One region of the Sporosarcina pasadenensis genome, then DNA from elsewhere that is predicted to be linked to it. Evidence: riboswitches for the same ligand, from Rfam matches in the RefSeq annotation. Region 1 holds a riboswitch; the other holds the start of a gene.

Region 1 (9,096 bases):
AGCAAACAAAACGGGGTAAAAGCGAAGATCAGTTTGAAAGAAGCAGTCAAACAACAGCTTGAGGCTAAGAAGAATTCGACAAAGTCGACAAAAACAACAGGAAATCAAATTCAACAAACAAAAAAAATGAAGAGCCAACAGTCGAAGAAAGTAACCCAATCAAGTCGAAAAATGGGTATTTGACCATGCTGACAAAAAAAGCAAATCCCTAACAAGGGACTTGCTTTTTTCTATTCTTACAACTGTTTCAGTAGATTTGCCATCTCGATGGCGGATACTCCTACGTCCCATCCTTTATTTCCAGCTTTCGTCCCGGCGCGCTCAACCGCCTGTTCAATCGAATCGGTCGTCAATACGCCAAAGATGACTGGCACTTCTTCTGTCATATTGAGTGCGGCAACCCCTTTAGCCACTTCGTTGCATACGTAATCAAAGTGGGGAGTAGCCCCTCTAATGACGGTGCCTAATGTAATAACTGCATCATATTTTTTTGAAGCCGCCATTCGTTTTGCAATGAGCGGAATTTCGAAAGCGCCAGGAACCCAAGCGATTTCAATATCGTTCGCATCAACGCCGTGGCGGCGCAATGCGTCTTCAGCTCCACTGAGAAGCTTGCCTGAAATAAATTCATTGAAGCGGGATACGACGATGCCGATTTTAAGTCCTGTACCGATTAAATGTCCTTCGTATGTCAAACTCATTATATTTCCTCCTCAGATATGCAGTAAATGCCCTAATTTCTTCTTTTTCGTCTCCATATAAAATCGGTTGCTTTCTTCTACAGGAAGTTCGATAGGGATACGATTTTCAATCACTATTCCATGCTCAGAAAGACCTTCGATTTTTCGTGGATTGTTCGTCAACAATTGAATTCGAGTGCATCCGAGATCTGAAAGGATTTGTGCGCTGACGAAATACTCCCGTAAATCGTCGCCGAACCCTAATCGGGCATTTGCCTCAACAGTGTCAAACCCTTGCTCCTGAAGCTTATAAGCTTTCATTTTATTGACGAGGCCGATTCCTCGTCCTTCTTGGCGCATATAAATAAGGATTCCCATCCCGGCTTCCTCAATTTGTGTAAGTGCAGCATGCAGCTGTGGACCGCAATCGCATCGGCAAGAACCGAATACGTCACCCGTCAGGCATTCTGAATGGATTCTGACGAGAGGGGCCGCGCCGGGCGTGACATCGTCCAATTGACCTTTCACAAAAGCGATATGTTCGCGGCCGGTCAACTTTTCTACATAAGTGATTGCGGTGAAGTCGCCGAACGTCGTCGGCATGTGAATATCGACGACCCTTTCAATAAGTCTTTCACTTCGCTTCCGGTGTGCAATCAATTCTTCTATCGTCAAGATCACCAGGTCGTGCCGCTTTGCAATTTCCACTAACTCTTCTCCTCGAGCCATCGTTCCGTCGTCATTCATTATCTCGCAAATGACGCCCGCTGAAGTAGCACCGGATAGACGGGCTAGATCGACCGCCGCTTCCGTATGTCCTGGACGCACCAATACACCGCCCGCTTTTGCGACTAACGGGAAAATGTGGCCGGGCCTTCTGAAGTCTGAAGGCTTTGAGTCTCTATCTATCATTTTGAAAATCGTTTCCGAGCGTTCAAATGCGGAAATCCCTGTATGGCATGACGAATGGTCAATACTGACTGTGAATGCTGTACCATGTACATCGGTATTCATAGTAGTCATAGGCGGTAAACTAAGTTGGTCTGCAAGTTGTTGTTCAATCGGAACGCATATAAGGCCTCGTCCTTCCGTCGCCATGAAATTGATCATCGCTGGAGTCGCATAGTCAGCGAGCGCGACAAAATCACCTTCATTTTCACGGCTTTCATCATCCACGACGATAATCGCTTTTCCTTTTTTCAATTCCTCGATCGCTTTTTCTACCGTAACAAACATCACTAACACCTCTCAATCCAAAAATCCGCTATTGGCAAGTGCTTCCATTGTCAGCCCGCCTGGCGGTCCAGCTTCTTTTCTTAAGACAATCCGCTCTATATATTTCGCAAGAATATCGCATTCTACATTGACAAAGTCTCCGACACGCTTATGACCGAGAACAGAATCAGCTTGAGTAACGGGAATGAGGGATATCGTAAACCCGTGTTCAAATATGCTGAAAACAGTCAATGAAGTTCCGTCAACCGTTATCGAACCTTTAGGGACAAGATACGTTTGGAATGCGGAATCCATTTGAATATCGATATATATTGCATTTTCAATCGGACGTACCGCGATAATTTCACCGACGCAATCGACATGACCGGTTACGAAATGGCCGCCAAAACGGCCGTTCGCTGCCATAGCGCGCTCCAAGTTCACACGGCTTCCGGATTTCAATGTGGAAAGTGACGTCGCTATGAACGACTCGGGCATGACGTCTGCTGCGAACTCGGTTTTCGAAAAATCCGATACAGTAAGACATACTCCATTGACGGAAATACTATCTCCCTTTTTCACGTCGGATAGCACATGACTGCATCGGATGATCAGTTGCATAGAGGATGAACTTTTCTTTATCGTATGAACTGTTCCTATTTCTTCAACAATTCCAGTGAACAACTAGCTTACACCTCCAATCGGAAGAAGAGCATGAATCGGGATTGCTACTTTTGGCGTCCTATGATGCCTATTTAAAATAATTTGTAATGGGTTCTTTCCACCATGGGGCAAACGGGTGGTAGGGAAAGGGTTATGGAGAAGAATAAAATCAAAATATGCCCGGTTGCTAAAATCCGCCTCTTTTTTACATAAATCAGAGATCACTTTAAATCCGGCAGTCCGAAGAAGCCTAATCCTATTTCCAATTACGGAAGGATTCGGATCTTTGGACTCGATGAATACACGGCGAATGCCGCTAGCGATGATTGTATCTGTGCACGCAGGTTGTTTCCCGATATGCGCAGAAGGATTTAGAGTGGCATATAGATCGGCTAACTTCAAATAATCGGCGTGGACCATCGAATTCCTCCTTTCAATTTTTGAAAGGGCGGATATAGTTGGGCATGGCCATCAAACGCGAACAACTTCTCCCATCCAGACTTTAACTGTCGGTGCCGGAGTTTCACCAGCTCCACCGTATCCATAAAGGTACGGGTCACGGACTGACAAGCATTGCGCTTGATCACCGCCGGTAAGGAATTTCACCTTGCCCCGAAGTGTCGTTTTGAATGAACCGATTCAAATTTAACACACTTCAGAAATGCATGCCAAGTAACTGAACAAGAAAAGAATATGAAAGAATTAGTTTTCTGAGTGATTCAATGTTAAAATCTAAAGGAATCTATGATGAATAGCTTAGATTTTACGGCGACTTCAGCAGAATATGGGACCAAATTCTTTATTGAAAAATGAACCAATGTATTCAAGTAATTGTTACAGGTTTAATAGAAATCCAAATAGCTGAAATAATGATTTACGTAACATATAATAAAAATGGAAATAATAATACGAACGAGGATTGAAGCATAGATTTGACCACTGGTGGTCGGTCTTATCATGCTAGGGAAGAGGGATGTTGGTTAATGACTGGTTCGATTCATCAACGGAAAGCGGAGCATATCGACATCACGCTCAATGAAAAAGTGACAGGGAACCAAATTACGACCGGATTGGAAAGGGTTCACTTCATTCATAACGCTTTACCTGAAATTGACTTTAATGAAATCTCCATTGAAAGCAAATTTATTGGCCAAATGCGTCCAACGCCTTTTATGATCAGTTCCATGACTGGAGGAGCCGCGTTCGCTGAAACAATCAACCGTAATTTGGCGCTTGCAGCAGAAGAAAAAGGCTGGATATTAGCTTTAGGGTCCATGCGAGCATTAATCGAGAGCGAAGAGCACCGCTCATCATTTCAAGTGAGGCAATACGCGCCATCCGTTCCGATAATCGCCAATTTAGGCGCGGTTCAATTGAATTACGGATTTGGTGTCGATCAATGCAGGCAAATTATTGATATGACAGAAGCAGATGCATTGGTATTGCATTTGAACAGTCTCCAGGAAGTCATTCAGCCGAACGGAGATTTAAATTTCAAGGATTTATTAGTGAAAATCGAAGAACTGGCGAGAACGTTGCGGGTTCCATTAGGTATTAAGGAAGTCGGTTGGGGCATCGACGGAATGACGGCCAAAAAGCTTTGTGAAGCCGGCGTGTCTTTTATAGACGTAGCTGGGGCTGGAGGTACATCATGGAGCCAAGTGGAAAAATATCGCTCGACAGATCCGGTGAAACAGGCCGCAGCCGAAACGTTCAGCGTTTGGGGTATCCCGACAGTCGATTGCGTCGTTTCAGTACGTAAAAAGATTGGTGAACAATCGATTGTCGCCAGTGGCGGCATGGCAACAGGTTTGGATGCTGCCAAAACGATCGCTTTAGGAGCTGATGTTGTCGGTTTCGGGAGATCTATTCTGAAAGAAGCGACACAATCTCCAGAAGATGTCATCAGAGTGATGGAAACGAAAGAACTGGAGCTCCGCATGGCAATGTTCGGGGTCGGGGCATCTACATTAGGTGAACTGCAAGCGAGCGACAGAGTACGATATGAGCGATGATAAATGATTTAACAGACCACTTGCTAAGGCGAGTGGTCTATTCTTTTTAAATTACTATTCAGTTAATTAGTTGAAAACGGGAACGTTAGTTTGTATAATGAGAAAGAGGGGAAATATGCAGAAGGGGGATAAGCGAGTTGGCAAGAAATCCAGGTATGACTGACGAAAAGATCATCGAATTATACAACAGCGGGTTACCTTACACCAAGCTTTGCGAAGTTATTGGATTGTCTGATCGTGCAATCCGAAATGTATTATATAAGCATGGGGTCGAATTGAATCCTATAGGACGTCCGCGTATTCACAAAGTGAACGAGAACTTTTTCAAGATATGGTCACATGAGATGGCTTGGGTTTTGGGATTATTTATCACAGATGGCCATGTGAACAAAAGAGTTCATTCTGTCTATTTATCTCAAAATGACGAAGATTTGTTAAGGAAAGTAGCCAAACTTATGGGTGCATCTCCAACGATTGCACAAGGAACCGGCACAAGAAAAACCCCAATGCTAATCATCAACTCGAAGATCATCAAACAGGATCTTGAACGACTGGGAATTACACCAAATAAGTCATATACAGTGGCTTTTCCTAACGTGCCAGTTTGGTATTTACCTGCATTTGTGAGAGGCGTTATTGATGGGGATGGTTGGGTTGACCGAGAGGGTTATCGAATGAACATAACGACAGCAAGCATCGTATTCGCAGAAGGTTTACAAACAGTTTTTACTAATTGGGGATTATCCTCAACCATTGCTGCGATAAGGAGTTCTAAAGGTAAACCGATATATAGAGTATGGATAAGGGGTAAAGACCAATTATTGCGTCTCTCGAATATTTTGTATAATAATTGCGATGGTAACTATGTTGAAAATAAAATGATTAGAATGACCATCAATAAAACACCTACACATTTAAGAAGCAAAGAAGAATATCTTACCGATCAAGGCAGAATTGCATTTCGGACGACTATTAGCAAATCAATACTGATGCAGCTAAATGATATGGCTAAGGAACAGGAAAAGCCTATGAACCATATTTTAGAGGATTATTTTGAACAACTATTGGATATAGGTACGATTTTGTATTGCAAGAGTGATCGTCCAAAAGATCGTATCCATTATAAGACCACATACAAAAAGGATTTATTACATGAGATAAGAGAATTTGCGAAAATTAATGGATTATATATCAATGATGTAATTGAATACAGTACAACGTTAGGGAAGAACAACTGAAACTGCCATCTATATGGCTTTCTTTTTATTTTTGTTTTTAGTTTACATAATATATAGTCTGGTTCGGAGTTTTTAAATTATGGGAAGGTTCCTATAAATTATGGTTCTTTAGGAAGTTTAATATCCATTTGACGAGGAATTATTGTTTAATCAGTTATTAATTATATTATAGCAAATATAGTCGATAGTTTCCATCAAAAAATAAAAAGAGAGCCGTAATTATAATACAAAAACATTCCAAGAAGTGAGAGGGAATAAATAGAGGCGGCGTTCATTACACCCCATTAAAACTCTTTATAGGTCGACCAGGGAACAAGGAATGGTGTATCAGCAATGATGCGACTGTCTCTAGATGAACGAAAGCCCTTTGACAGAGAAGTTACTCACAGCCTTCCACTACAGGAAGATTTCAAGCGTTCAAATTGAACCTGAAACAATACCACGCGATCTTGGATCGACTCGTGAAAGACAATCCACTAAATAGACAACTTACGCGGGGTGATGTCCGAATCACTGCAAATCGCTGGCACCACTGCAAAATATGTGGTAATCCTTTTATCACTTACGATGCCCTCAATAAGATGAAACTCTGCGCAAGTCAAGACTACGTGCGCTACAACACTTCCACAAGCCAATACTACAAATCCACAGGGAAAAGCATACGTGATGTACGTAGACAAATATCTTAGAATAAAACAAAGGTTCTGTCGAAATTCACTTTACATTAAGACTTAAGACATTTAAAAGTGATAATATACATAAAAAGGGGGCGTATTAATGGCTATTAGTTTTATTTCTGAGGAATTTAAACAAAAGGTAAGTGATCTTCTAAGTTTTTTTGAAGCGCACAATATAGATTATGACTCTACGTATCTTCCTGATGATGAAGACGAAGAGACAGAGGATGAAGTAGTTGTAATCGATGAAGATTATATGGTTCCTGTTTGGTTTCCGCATTCGGAGTTGGAGGATTACCCAACGCTTGGTGAGTTATTCATTTTAGTAAATGATGCTAAGGAGGCTGTTGAATTTAATGAAAACAAATTAATTAGCAAAAGAAATGCTTTATATACTATCGATGATCAAGAGTTGATATTAAGTTCTGAGCATAATATTCCTTCTCTTACAGAATTAATAGACGGGCAAAATTACTCAATAAATATTGTAAATGGATTAACAAGCTATGGGATTAAATTAATTATTAATAATCTTTATGATCAGTATCTACCCCCAGTAGATGAATTTGATTTCTTTATAGAAATTACTGTTGAAGACACCATAGATGCAAGTATTGTCGATGATTTAGTTAACGCATATTTATTTGAGTTAAAATCAACATTAGGGATTAGTGTACATTTAGCTCCAAGGTTGTCCTATATAACTGATGAAGTTCCAGAGTTTAAAATAGCTGCAAAAAGGCTTAGACCAATGCTACGAGGAAAAGGTATCGATGAATTGCTAAGATTGTATAATTCTTCTCTATCTAGTATGGATTACGAAATATTGGTTCTGACGTACACAAAAGTCATAGAATATGTTTCTCAAACCGTTATACAGGAAGACCTTATTAATTCTGTTACCAAGAAGCTATTAAGCCCGAGAGCTTTAAATCCAGATGCAAACTATATACTTGAATTAGGAAAAATATTCGAAAGTAACCGAAATAATCAAAAAGACTTTCTTGCTATAAAACTAACAATGGAAACTTGTTGTGACCTAAATGATATTGCTACAATAGCTCCCCCATTCTTGGAGTCTGTTAGGAAGTTAAGGTTGGAAAGCAATAACGACGATAAAGCAAAAGCCTTAAAAGATATTTCTAATGCTATTAGTCATACTAGGAATATGTTTGCTCATGCAAAAACCAATTATGAAAAGAAGGGGATGGAATGTCCAGCAGATCAATTAAAGGCATTTTCTAAATGCTTAGATGTCCTTGCGCAGCAGGTAATAAGATGGTTTGCGAAAGAACATGAAGATAACAGGGTGGTTTAATTTTATTGGTTTTTTGACTGATTAACATACTGGCTAAAGAAGAATTGCAAACTCCCTAAACCTAATTAAATGGCTTCGGTAATTATGAAATTCAGAAACTTATGATGGGTTTAGGTTAACTAAATTCACAGTATAACATTATTTCTTCTTCAACTAACGGGGCAGGTTAGTGGAAGAATGGCTTAAAGAAATAGCACCTATACACCAAAATGTTTATAAAAGTGTTAAAAATAAAGTATATTGGGAAATTAAATAAGGGGGTTATTATGAGTATTAAATTTAATGAGTTTTATAAAGAAGAATTAACGAGTATTGAGATTCAAAGTGCTATGGGAAATGGATTTATAACTTCAAAAGAATTAGTGATGTATTATTTGTATCGGATAGCGAAATATGATCAGGACGGACCGAGAATAAATTCCGTTCTTGAAATTAATCCTGACGCTATCTTTATAGCCGAAGCCCTTGATAACGAAAGAAACACTAAGGGAGTTAGAGGCCCTTTGCACGGAATTCCTGTCCTTCTAAAAGATAATATTGAAACTTCGGATTCGATGCATACAAGTGCAGGTACGATTGCATTGGAGCATTATGTTGCGGAAAAAGATGCGTTTCTTGTGGAAAAGCTCCGTAAAGCAGGTGCGGTTATTTTAGGTAAGACCAATATGACGGAATTAGCTAATGCAATGTCTACGACAATGTGGGCCGGATATAGCTCGAGAGGAGGGCAAGTATTAAACCCTTATGGAGATCCTGACCTTTTTGTGGGTGGGTCTAGTTCTGGTTCTGCTGTGGCAGTTGCTGCTAATTTTACGGTTTTATCCGTCGGTACTGAAACTGATGCTTCAATTCTTAGTCCTGCTATACAAAATTCAGTAGTAGGAATTAAACCAACTGTAGGTTTGATTAGCAGAAGTGGTATTATACCTTTTACATATTCTCAAGATACTGCTGGGCCAATGGCGAGGAATGTTACGGATGCAGCCCTTTTGCTAGGGGTTATGGCTGGTCTTGATAAGGAAGATGCTGCTACCTTTAAAAGTGAAGGAAGGATAGAGCAGGACTATTCTAAATTCCTTGATTCCGATGGTCTTAAAGGAGCTAGGATCGGTATATTTAAAAATGCATCCAATGACTTTCTAAATTCGGATGAGTACGATGAGGCTTTGTTTCAAAAAGCTATACAAGTTATTAAAAATCAGGGAGCCATTATAGAAGAAGTAGAAATGCCTTCGTTTCATAGAGAATGGAATTGGGGAGTAAATCTATACGAATTGAAACACAGTTTAG
Region 2 (9,096 bases), 160 kb from region 1:
GGTCGCGACAGGGACTGTATTATACCTTATTTTACGACTGATTTTCCGCAGACCGATCGCCTCCCTGCTACAGCCATTTGCGAAGAAAGCGAACTCGCAGCTGATGGATGAAATCGGCTATCGTTCTGTTCTGATCGGCTTCCCAGTGTTTACACTTGGAGCATTGATCTTTGCAATGATCTGGGCGCATGAAGCTTGGTCAAGGTTTTGGGGTTGGGACCCGAAAGAGGTTTGGGCACTTATTACATGGCTGTTTTATGCGGCTTTCCTCCATCTCCGTCTTTCAAGAGGATGGGAAGGGAAAAAATCTGCATGGCTTGCGGTTATCGGGTTTGTCATCATTATGTTCAATCTGATTGCTGTAAACCTGATCATCGCCGGTTTGCATTCATACGCGTAAACCGATTTGACTGCACAGAGCCGCTGAGGAGCTGTGCAGTTTCTTTTTTTATGGACTACTTGTACAATAATGACAGAAGTGTAGTTGAAAGGGGACGTTGATGATGGAAGAGACTGTTAGGTTATTAGTGGTGGACGACGAGGATCGGATCCGCCGTCTTCTTAATATGTATTTATCCCGTGAAGGCTTCGAAATAGATGAGGCAGTAGATGGAGCAGAAGCGATCGAAAAGGCGCTCGCAAACCATTATGACTGTATTTTACTTGACTTAATGATGCCGGAAAAAGACGGCCTTGAAGTATTGCAGGAGCTTCGTGATGAAAAGAAGATGACACCTGTCATCTTGCTGACGGCGAAAGGCGAGGAATCGGATCGTGTGGTCGGATTTGAAACAGGGGCTGATGATTATATCGTCAAGCCGTTCAGTCCACGTGAAGTTGTACTTCGTGTGAAGGCGATTTTGAGGAGATCTGTCACTTTCCCTGATGCCTCGGCAACGAACAGTTCAAAGGATCTTGTCGTATTCCCGCAATTGACGATCGATCATGATGCGCACCGGGTGACGGCCGAAGGGAAAGAAGTGAACTTGACGCCGAAGGAATACGAGTTGCTCTATTTCCTCGCAAAGTCGCCGGATAAAGTGTTCGACCGTGAGCAATTATTGAAGGAAGTGTGGCACTACGAATTTTTCGGAGATTTGCGGACCGTCGATACACATGTGAAAAGGCTGCGGGAAAAGCTGAGCCGTGTATCTGAAAGCGCAGCGAAAATGATCGTGACAGTTTGGGGCGTCGGTTATAAATTCGAGGTTCCGAATGAATAGAATATGGCATTCAATCGTCGGGAAGCTATGGGCAACCATATTGCTTCTCGTTTCCTTTGTCCTTTTTATGGTTACCGTCCTTCTATTAGAGTTCCTTGATAATTTTCATACGAATCAGGCAGAAGATTCTCTTCGCAGGGAAGCGACAACGATCGGTAAAATAGTTCTTGATCATGAAAACGATGCCGCCATGCGACTCATCATCCAAGATATATTGGATAATGAAACGAATGCGATGATCATTGATTCCGAAAAAAGGGTCTATTATTCATTTCATAGAGGATTGAATCAGGAAAAGATAGAGCAGAAAATCCTCTCGGAGTCGAAGTTTTTTTCAAATATACAAATTAATGAAAAAGTCGTGAAGGAGATGATTCTCCCATCCCTTACGGATGAAAACGTTATGGAACAATACCTTGTTCTCATGTATCCATATGGTGAGGTGAATGGAACCATCCATTCCATCGTCATGTACCAAAGCCTGGATGCCGTCCACCGTACGACAAAGAGGACGACGCATATCGTTTTCTTATCCGCTTTCATCGCTTTCATTTTAACGACCATATTCGCTTTCTTCCTTTCCACGAAAATCACCTCGCCATTACGAGGGATGAAGCAAGCTGCTTTTGAATTATCGAAGGGGAATTTTGAAACGCGTCTACCGGTCATGCAAAATGACGAAATAGGTCAATTGGCAACTGCTTTCAACCAAATGGGCAGGCAGTTGAAATACCAAATGGAACTGATCAAGCAGGAAAAAGAACAATTATCAAGCATCCTTACATCGATGACGGATGCGGTCATTACATTCAATCGGGATTATTCCATTCTTGTGAGGAACCCTCAAGCTGAACGGCTATTGCAGAAGTGGTACTTTGCAAACGGAGCGGATGAGAAAGTGTTGCCGAAGGAAATATTCCATATGCTTGAACACGCCATTACATTTGCAGAGGAAGTTGAGGACGAGCTCGACATCGGCGGTCAGTTTTACGGTATCTCAATTAGTCCGTTATACAGTGAAAACAGCATTCGCGGAGCGGTGGCCGTGTTGCGTGATATGACAGATCAGCATAAGCTGGATAAGTTGAGATCTGATTTTATAGCAAATGTATCCCATGAGCTGAGAACGCCAATTTCCTTATTGCAAGGGTATAGTGAAGCGATTATCGACGATGTGGTGACGAGTGAAGAGGAACGCAATGAAATGGTCCAGATCATTCACGATGAGTCGAAACGGATGAGCCGTCTCGTAACTGATCTGCTCGACCTCGCTCGAATGGAATCTGGCCATATGCGGTTATACAGACTAAATTTCCCTCTTATTCCTTTTTTGGATAGAGTGCAAAATAAATTCATGCAAATCGCCCGTGATTCAAACGTTATGCTCTCAATGAATGTCGACGATAAAGAACAAGGGATTGTCGTTTTTGCTGATGATGATCGTTTGGAGCAAGTATTCACAAACTTGATTGATAATGCAATCCGGCATACACCGGATGGAGGAAAAGTGACAGTCGGTGTCGAAAGAAAAGGGGATATGGTTGAAATTTCCGTTGCCGATACAGGAAGCGGCATACCGAAAGAAGATCTGCCTTTCATTTTCGAACGATTCTATAAAGCGGACAAAGCTCGGACGCGAGGGAAAGGCGGAACCGGATTGGGCCTTGCAATCGCTAAGAACATTATCGACTCACATGGTGGTAGAATTACCGCGGAACTTGGTGACACATCGGGCACGATCTTCAAATGCGTCTTGCCGATCGGTCCGGAAGATGAGAACATCGAATCGCTCTGAAAAGTAATGGACGAAAAGCACGGCAAGATGAAACTTTTCATCTTGAATTACGACTAATGTAATGAACGGGGGGATTTCGTGGATGACTCCGTTTTCCACAAGCTATACGAGCAATATCATCAGGATGTCTTCAATTTTCTTATCTATTTGACAGGAGATCGATATTCTTCCGAGGATTTTATGCATGAAGTGTATGTCAGGGTATTGAAAGCCTATGCTGGTTTTGAAGGGAAGAGCTCTGAAAAGACTTGGCTTTTTTCCATAGCGAAAAATGTCGCCATCGACCATTTCAGAAAGAAGAATGTACGTCAAAAACATCATTTCGATAAAATCGACTGGGAGCAGAGCGAATTGCCCTCGACAGGCAGCACTCCTGAACAAATTGCATCGTTGAATGAAGAGATGAGACAATTGCTGCGGGTTTTGGATACGTGCACAGGTGACCAAAAGATGGTTATCGTTTTACGATACTTCCAGGAGCTATCCATAGCGGAAACCGCCGATACCCTCGGCTGGACCGAAGGAAAGGTAAAGACGACCCAACACAGGGCAATAAAAGCATTACAAAAGAAATTGAATGCTCTTTCGGCAGAGGGGGGAAGATGAATGACAAACAATCAATGGGATGACAACAAGCTTGAGAACCTTCTTCATTCCATGCCGAAAATTGAAGACAATCGTACGAAGGAACAAATTTTGGATCGACTTAAACGAGATCAACGACTGAAAAAACGACGTCGGATGAACCCGAGGAAATGGATGCCTGTCATTGTTGCGGCGGCCGCGCTGCTTCTACTCGGCCTCATTGTCCCCTCAATGCTCAACAGTCATGATGGAGCAATGGAAAAGTCAGGTGCTCCTCGCTCACTTAAAGAAGATCGGGCTTTTGAAGCAAAGACAGAATCGACGGAGGAAGCAGAGACATTTGATGCATCTGCCACAAAGGAGTCAGCTGCAATGATATTCGCGGCAGATGACAGCCATGTGCTGCTTGCTGATGAGGTAGTTGATTACATCCCTCTACAAGTCGGCTTAGTGGAATCGGCAAATGTCATTCCTATCACTTTCCTTATTCCTGAATCAAGGGTCCAATCCGATTTTCCTGAAGGAAATCCGACGAGTATTGAGCTATATAATAAATACGCAGGGGAAATTCCAGAAGAGGAGCTCGGTTTCGATGATTACCACCCGTATAAAGGGACTCTATACGAGGAAAAGGGCATTCTTCGCCATCAGATCCCTGCTGGGCATACGTATGATTTGTCATCAGCAACGAATGAAGTTTATTTTAATTCAATGCGTGACACTTTTTCCGAATTTGAAAAACTGCAGCTCGTCGATGAAGAGGGGAATCCGGCCTCATTTGAAAGTATCGGGAAATCCGACACCGAGGGATGGAAAAAAACGTTCCCTTATTATAAATATAAGATGCCTTCAGGAAAGGTTTATTTAGCTCCTTATGCACCTGGAGCGGCTGTAGAAACAGTAGATGCGGGGCTCATGGAGATGAAAAATGTCAATGGAAATATTGTAGAGTCATTAATTCCAGAAAGTGTGGACTACGATGTTCGGCTGGAAGATGAAATTGCTGTAATTACATTTAAAGAACAATTGGATGTCAATGCATTTGAGCATAATGTAATCAACCAGATGATAGAAGGGTTCATGCTAACCGCGAGAAGCTACGGCAAACAAGTACGTTTAGAAAACGTAGTTCAAGAGAGCTTTGACAAGTATGATCTTTCAACTGCTTTGCCGATGCCGATCGGAAGCAATCCTACATTGTTCACTCAATAATCACACAAGAAAGCATTTTGTAAACAGGAGAGTTTACAAAATGCTTTTTTCTCGTTACAATAGAGTTGTAATATAATATTGATTCATCTTCGGGGCAGGGTGCAATTCCCGACCGGCGGTAATGGAAGTTTACTTCCTAGCCCGCGAGCTTAACGGCTGATTCCGGTGTGATTCCGGAGCCGACAGTACAGTCTGGATGGGAGAAGGTGAAGGTGCAGCCGTCTTTTTGTGATGTCCACAAAAAAGGGTGCTTATTTAAGTATGGGTAAATGTAAAGGAAATCTTCCTTTATTGCAGACCCTTATTTGATGATGCCTTTTAAACTCTCCCTAAAGCTTATTTGCTTTAGGGATTTTTTATTGGACAACAAAAAACGGTCAGACCTTTCCTCTTTTGAAGTGAATCGCAAAAGGAGAGAGGGTTAACATGAACAACAAGAAATTGCGTAGGATGATTCTCATCGCGATACTGGGAAGCATTTCAACGGTATTGATGCAGTTGAATTTCCCGTTGCCAGCTTTGCCGGCATTCCTGAAAATCGACTTCAGTGAAATTCCGGCTGTGTTAGCGATCATGACGATGGGGCCAGTCGCAGGAATCGCTGTAGAACTGCTTAAAAATGTGTTGCATTGGTTCTTATCAGGAAGTCCTACAGGCGTACCGGTAGGAGAGATTGCAAATTTTGCAACAGGCGTCCTTTTCATCATGCCAATCTATTTGATCTTTAAGAAAGTACAGAACACGAAAGGCCTGACAGCCGGTCTGATTGCCGGTACGGTATCTATGGCTGTCGGAATGAGCTTATTGAACTATCTCGTGTTCTTGCCGATGTATGTATACTTTATGAATATGCCAGCTTACACAGGCGAAGCTTTATTCAACGTGATTGTTTTAGGGATTCTTCCTTTCAATCTGATAAAAGGTATCATGCTAATGGTCATTTCTTTATTGCTGTATAAGAGCATGAGCAAATGGATTGACCAACAAAGCCGTCAATTGACAATGTAATAGATATAGATTGTGCGAGTATGGGAACTGTTTATTGTTCTCATACTCGCTTTTTTTATGTAAATCCGTGGATTTCTGCTCGCAACGCTGCGCTTGATTTATCTATTTATGTATTATTGACAGATTGCTTAAATAATACTTTGTAACTTTTTTCGAAATGAAACGTATCATTAATTGTTAGAAAAATAAGGGGGGGTGTTTCAATGCTTTTTAGTGGGGAGAGAGTTCGATTAAGAAAAATGGCAATTGAAGACGTTTCTTCTTACCATAAGTGGAGAAATGATATAGAGGTCATGCAATTTACCAGTCTATCATTAGATGTTTTTACATATGCCGATACAGAAAACTTCGTCAAAATTATAACCGGATCCCATAATTCAAAGGGCTATATGATTGAGGAAATTAGTACTGATAAGCCAATTGGTGTTACATCACTCATTAACATTGATTATGGAAACCGTAACGCCGAATGTATAATTGACATCGGAGAGAAAGATTATTGGAATAAAGGTTTTGGACGGGAAGCCTTTCAGCTTTTATTGGATTTTGCCTTTGATGAGTTAAATTTACATAAGGTGTATTTAAGGGTTTTTTCTTATAATGAACGAGCAATAAAGTTATATCAAAAACTAGGATTTAGTGAAGATGGAAGATTAACAGAGCAACTTTATCGGAATGGATCTTGGCATGATGTTATTCTTATGGGGCTTTTAAAAAGAAATTACAGGCTGCTAATGAATACTCCAGAATCGGGCGCAATTGTCGAATAAGCATTGTTCTCGATTCTAGAAGAGAATAAGGAATGAATGATATGTTCATTGCAGATACGGCAGATGGATACAGTAAAACCTATCACCACTGCAGACTTATTAATAAACATTTAATTCATATATAGATGTCTTACCGCAAAAGTTTCAGGCGGAAACTATTGAACGAACTTTATTTCGACATGACACTTTAATGGATGAATTTGAAGAATGGTGCAATGTGACCATTGAGCAGTTCACAATTAAAAGTTATACGATTTATGAAAAGCGTAAAACAATTGTTGAACGTTTTAATCCGTCCGCGCATACCGTTTTTTCGCAGTCATTTCATGATGGTAAAATTGTGAATGCTGAGCAACAAGGAACTGAATTCATGCTTCTATTAGATATGAGTGGCGGGTTTACAGTCAAGTCAATTGTGCAGTTAGTTTTTCATGATGCACAAACAGAAGGTAAGCTTGAAGGCTATTACGTGTATGACGAGCTAATAGAAAATGAGAAAGGATTTGCATTACGCGTTTTATAGCCTTCAACACCATTTTTGCACTAAGAGAGGATGTAGCGAATATTGTTAATGTTGCGCTACGTAAAGTTGATGTAAGCACAGATGACAATATGTATTTCTGCATTATAGCAAATCATTTCGATCAACTCGGCTGTTTAGAGGATGATGTAAAACTGAAATGGCTTGAGGACTAAGAAGAAGGGGGATTGAAATGAATACAAACAAAAGTAAGGTCAGTACAGGACAACGTTGGGCCGGTACAGGGCTGGGCTGCTATGAATTTCGAATTTTTTTAGGAGAGGGAGGCAGTCATGCTAACGAAAAAGATATTTATTAAATTATCCCCGATTATAGTTATAATTTCTCTCCTGGTCGGGTGTACAATTAATCAAACGAATCTAAAAAAAGTAAAAGGCGATAACCCAACGTATAGCGAATATTTTCATGCTTATGATGGGCTGAAGGATAGGAAAAACATTAAATTCTACAAACCAATTTCAATGGAAGAAGTGCCGTCGTCTTCGTTGCCAGATGAAATGAAAAAAGTCATACATCCTGTCGATCTAAATAGGTTGCCCTTTGAGGTTAATGAAGAGAAAGTCTATTTTGTCACTTCTAATAGCAAAGAAGGAAAAGAGATTAGCCAAGTCCAAGTCAATTATCTTGGTAAAAACGAGTATGGCAACACAGATAACTTTTTTATCATTTCAGTAACAGAAAATGATCGAAATCCGCTGGAAGGTCATGACATTTCACACGAAGTAGATTCTGTAGGGAATAAGTTTAAGAAGGAACGCCTGACGGATAACTTGCCAATCTTCCAGCAAGTCCTCACAACAAATAGTGCATTGCTGTATAGATATTACGATTATAATGAAGCAGATAACAAGATAATATCCGTTGGTACTGCTGCAAATGAATTTTACGCTTTTTACAATGGATACGTTTATCACGTCGGCTATCTAATTGACAGACAAAAAAATGATGAAGACATGCAAGAGAAGATGTTGCAGCTTACTCGGGAATATATTTTAGGAATTTCATCTTAACCGTTTCAACTCGAGCGAAAGCCGTCACGTAGAACGGCTTTTGCGACCAAAAGCGAAGCGTTGGGAGCACATCTTTGCCCTTGCCGTCACGTAGAACGGCTTTTGCGAGCACCAGCTCTGCCGGAAATTTTTATAAAAAAACCAAGAGGCTGTCCGGATTGATTTATTCCGGGCAGCCTCTTGGTTGTTGTGACTCAATCTTCCAGCTCCAGGCGCCAGAGGCTCGGGGTCATAAGTCAAAGCTACTGTGTGGCAAAGACCGCCACTCCGTATCTTTGCCTTATGCCTGTCGCCTCTAGGCAGGCGCCTTACGCTTTAGTCCTCATATTTTAACGGATCGCCATCGAACGGTGCGTCTGCGACTTTGATTGAATCTGTCGGGCAACCGTCAAAAGCGTCTTCCATGTCTTCCAATAGTTCTTCTGGAACTTCTGTAACGCCCGTGTTATCATCAAGGATAACGTAGGCAATCCCCTCATCGTCATAATCGTAGATGTCAGGTGCAGCAGCGCCGCAAGCTCCGCATGCAATACATGTGTCTTGGTCAACGATGGTGTATTTTTTAGTAGACATTGACGTTCTCTCCTCTTCTCTCCGCACTATCTATTTAGTTCCCTTCTCATTCTAAAGCTGTTTTCATTTGTTTTCAACAATAAAACATTTATTTTAAGGGGGGCTAGCCATGAATTTGTCATCAATTCTACTATTTCTTATTGGTAAAATGGACGGACAGCGGACCTTGAATGCTGGTCTTCATCTATTGCGCGGAAAAAAATCTGGACAGACATTACAAGACGTAGAATACTTCAATGTCAAACCATTTTTCGGAATCTTACCGAAACTGGAAGAAGGGACTTACGTTGAAGCTGCCGATAAGCTGATGAGCACAGGGCTGATAGTCCAGGATGATAAGTTTGTGCGACTGACAGATGAAGGGAAAGACAAAATGGAG

What was found. Region 1 has a riboswitch for FMN ahead of AB1K89_RS00830 (hypothetical protein). Riboswitches for the same ligand answer to the same signal wherever they lie in the genome.
Region 2: linked by a shared signal. The riboswitch ahead of AB1K89_RS01650 (ECF transporter S component) and the one ahead of AB1K89_RS00830 (hypothetical protein) in region 1 are both predicted to bind FMN.

What each region holds. Positions count from the first base shown of each region.
Region 1 covers NZ_JBFEGM010000001.1:158,621-167,716, forward strand. Annotated here, with positions in the region: gene AB1K89_RS00810 (hypothetical protein) at 1-183, shown strand, start outside; gene ribH (6,7-dimethyl-8-ribityllumazine synthase) at 237-701, opposite strand; gene AB1K89_RS00820 (bifunctional 3,4-dihydroxy-2-butanone-4-phosphate synthase/GTP cyclohydrolase II) at 714-1,916, opposite strand; gene ribE (riboflavin synthase) at 1,929-2,579, opposite strand; gene AB1K89_RS00830 (hypothetical protein) at 2,580-2,978, opposite strand; FMN riboswitch at 3,038-3,182, opposite strand; gene fni (type 2 isopentenyl-diphosphate Delta-isomerase) at 3,542-4,573, shown strand; gene AB1K89_RS00840 (LAGLIDADG family homing endonuclease) at 4,711-5,811, shown strand; gene AB1K89_RS00845 (hypothetical protein) at 6,589-7,806, shown strand; gene AB1K89_RS00850 (amidase family protein) at 8,073-9,096, shown strand, end outside.
Region 2 covers NZ_JBFEGM010000001.1:321,157-330,252, reverse strand. Annotated here, with positions in the region: gene ccsB (c-type cytochrome biogenesis protein CcsB) at 1-400, shown strand, start outside; gene AB1K89_RS01670 (response regulator transcription factor) at 504-1,223, shown strand; gene AB1K89_RS01665 (ATP-binding protein) at 1,216-3,018, shown strand; gene AB1K89_RS01660 (RNA polymerase sigma factor SigX) at 3,097-3,624, shown strand; gene AB1K89_RS01655 (hypothetical protein) at 3,625-4,815, shown strand; FMN riboswitch at 4,897-5,027, shown strand; gene AB1K89_RS01650 (ECF transporter S component) at 5,242-5,823, shown strand; gene AB1K89_RS01645 (GNAT family N-acetyltransferase) at 6,027-6,593, shown strand; gene AB1K89_RS01640 (DUF4085 family protein) at 6,715-7,116, shown strand; gene AB1K89_RS01635 (hypothetical protein) at 7,307-7,432, shown strand; gene AB1K89_RS01630 (hypothetical protein) at 7,407-8,144, shown strand; gene AB1K89_RS01625 (ferredoxin) at 8,460-8,717, opposite strand; gene AB1K89_RS01620 (YpbB family protein) at 8,827-9,096, shown strand, end outside.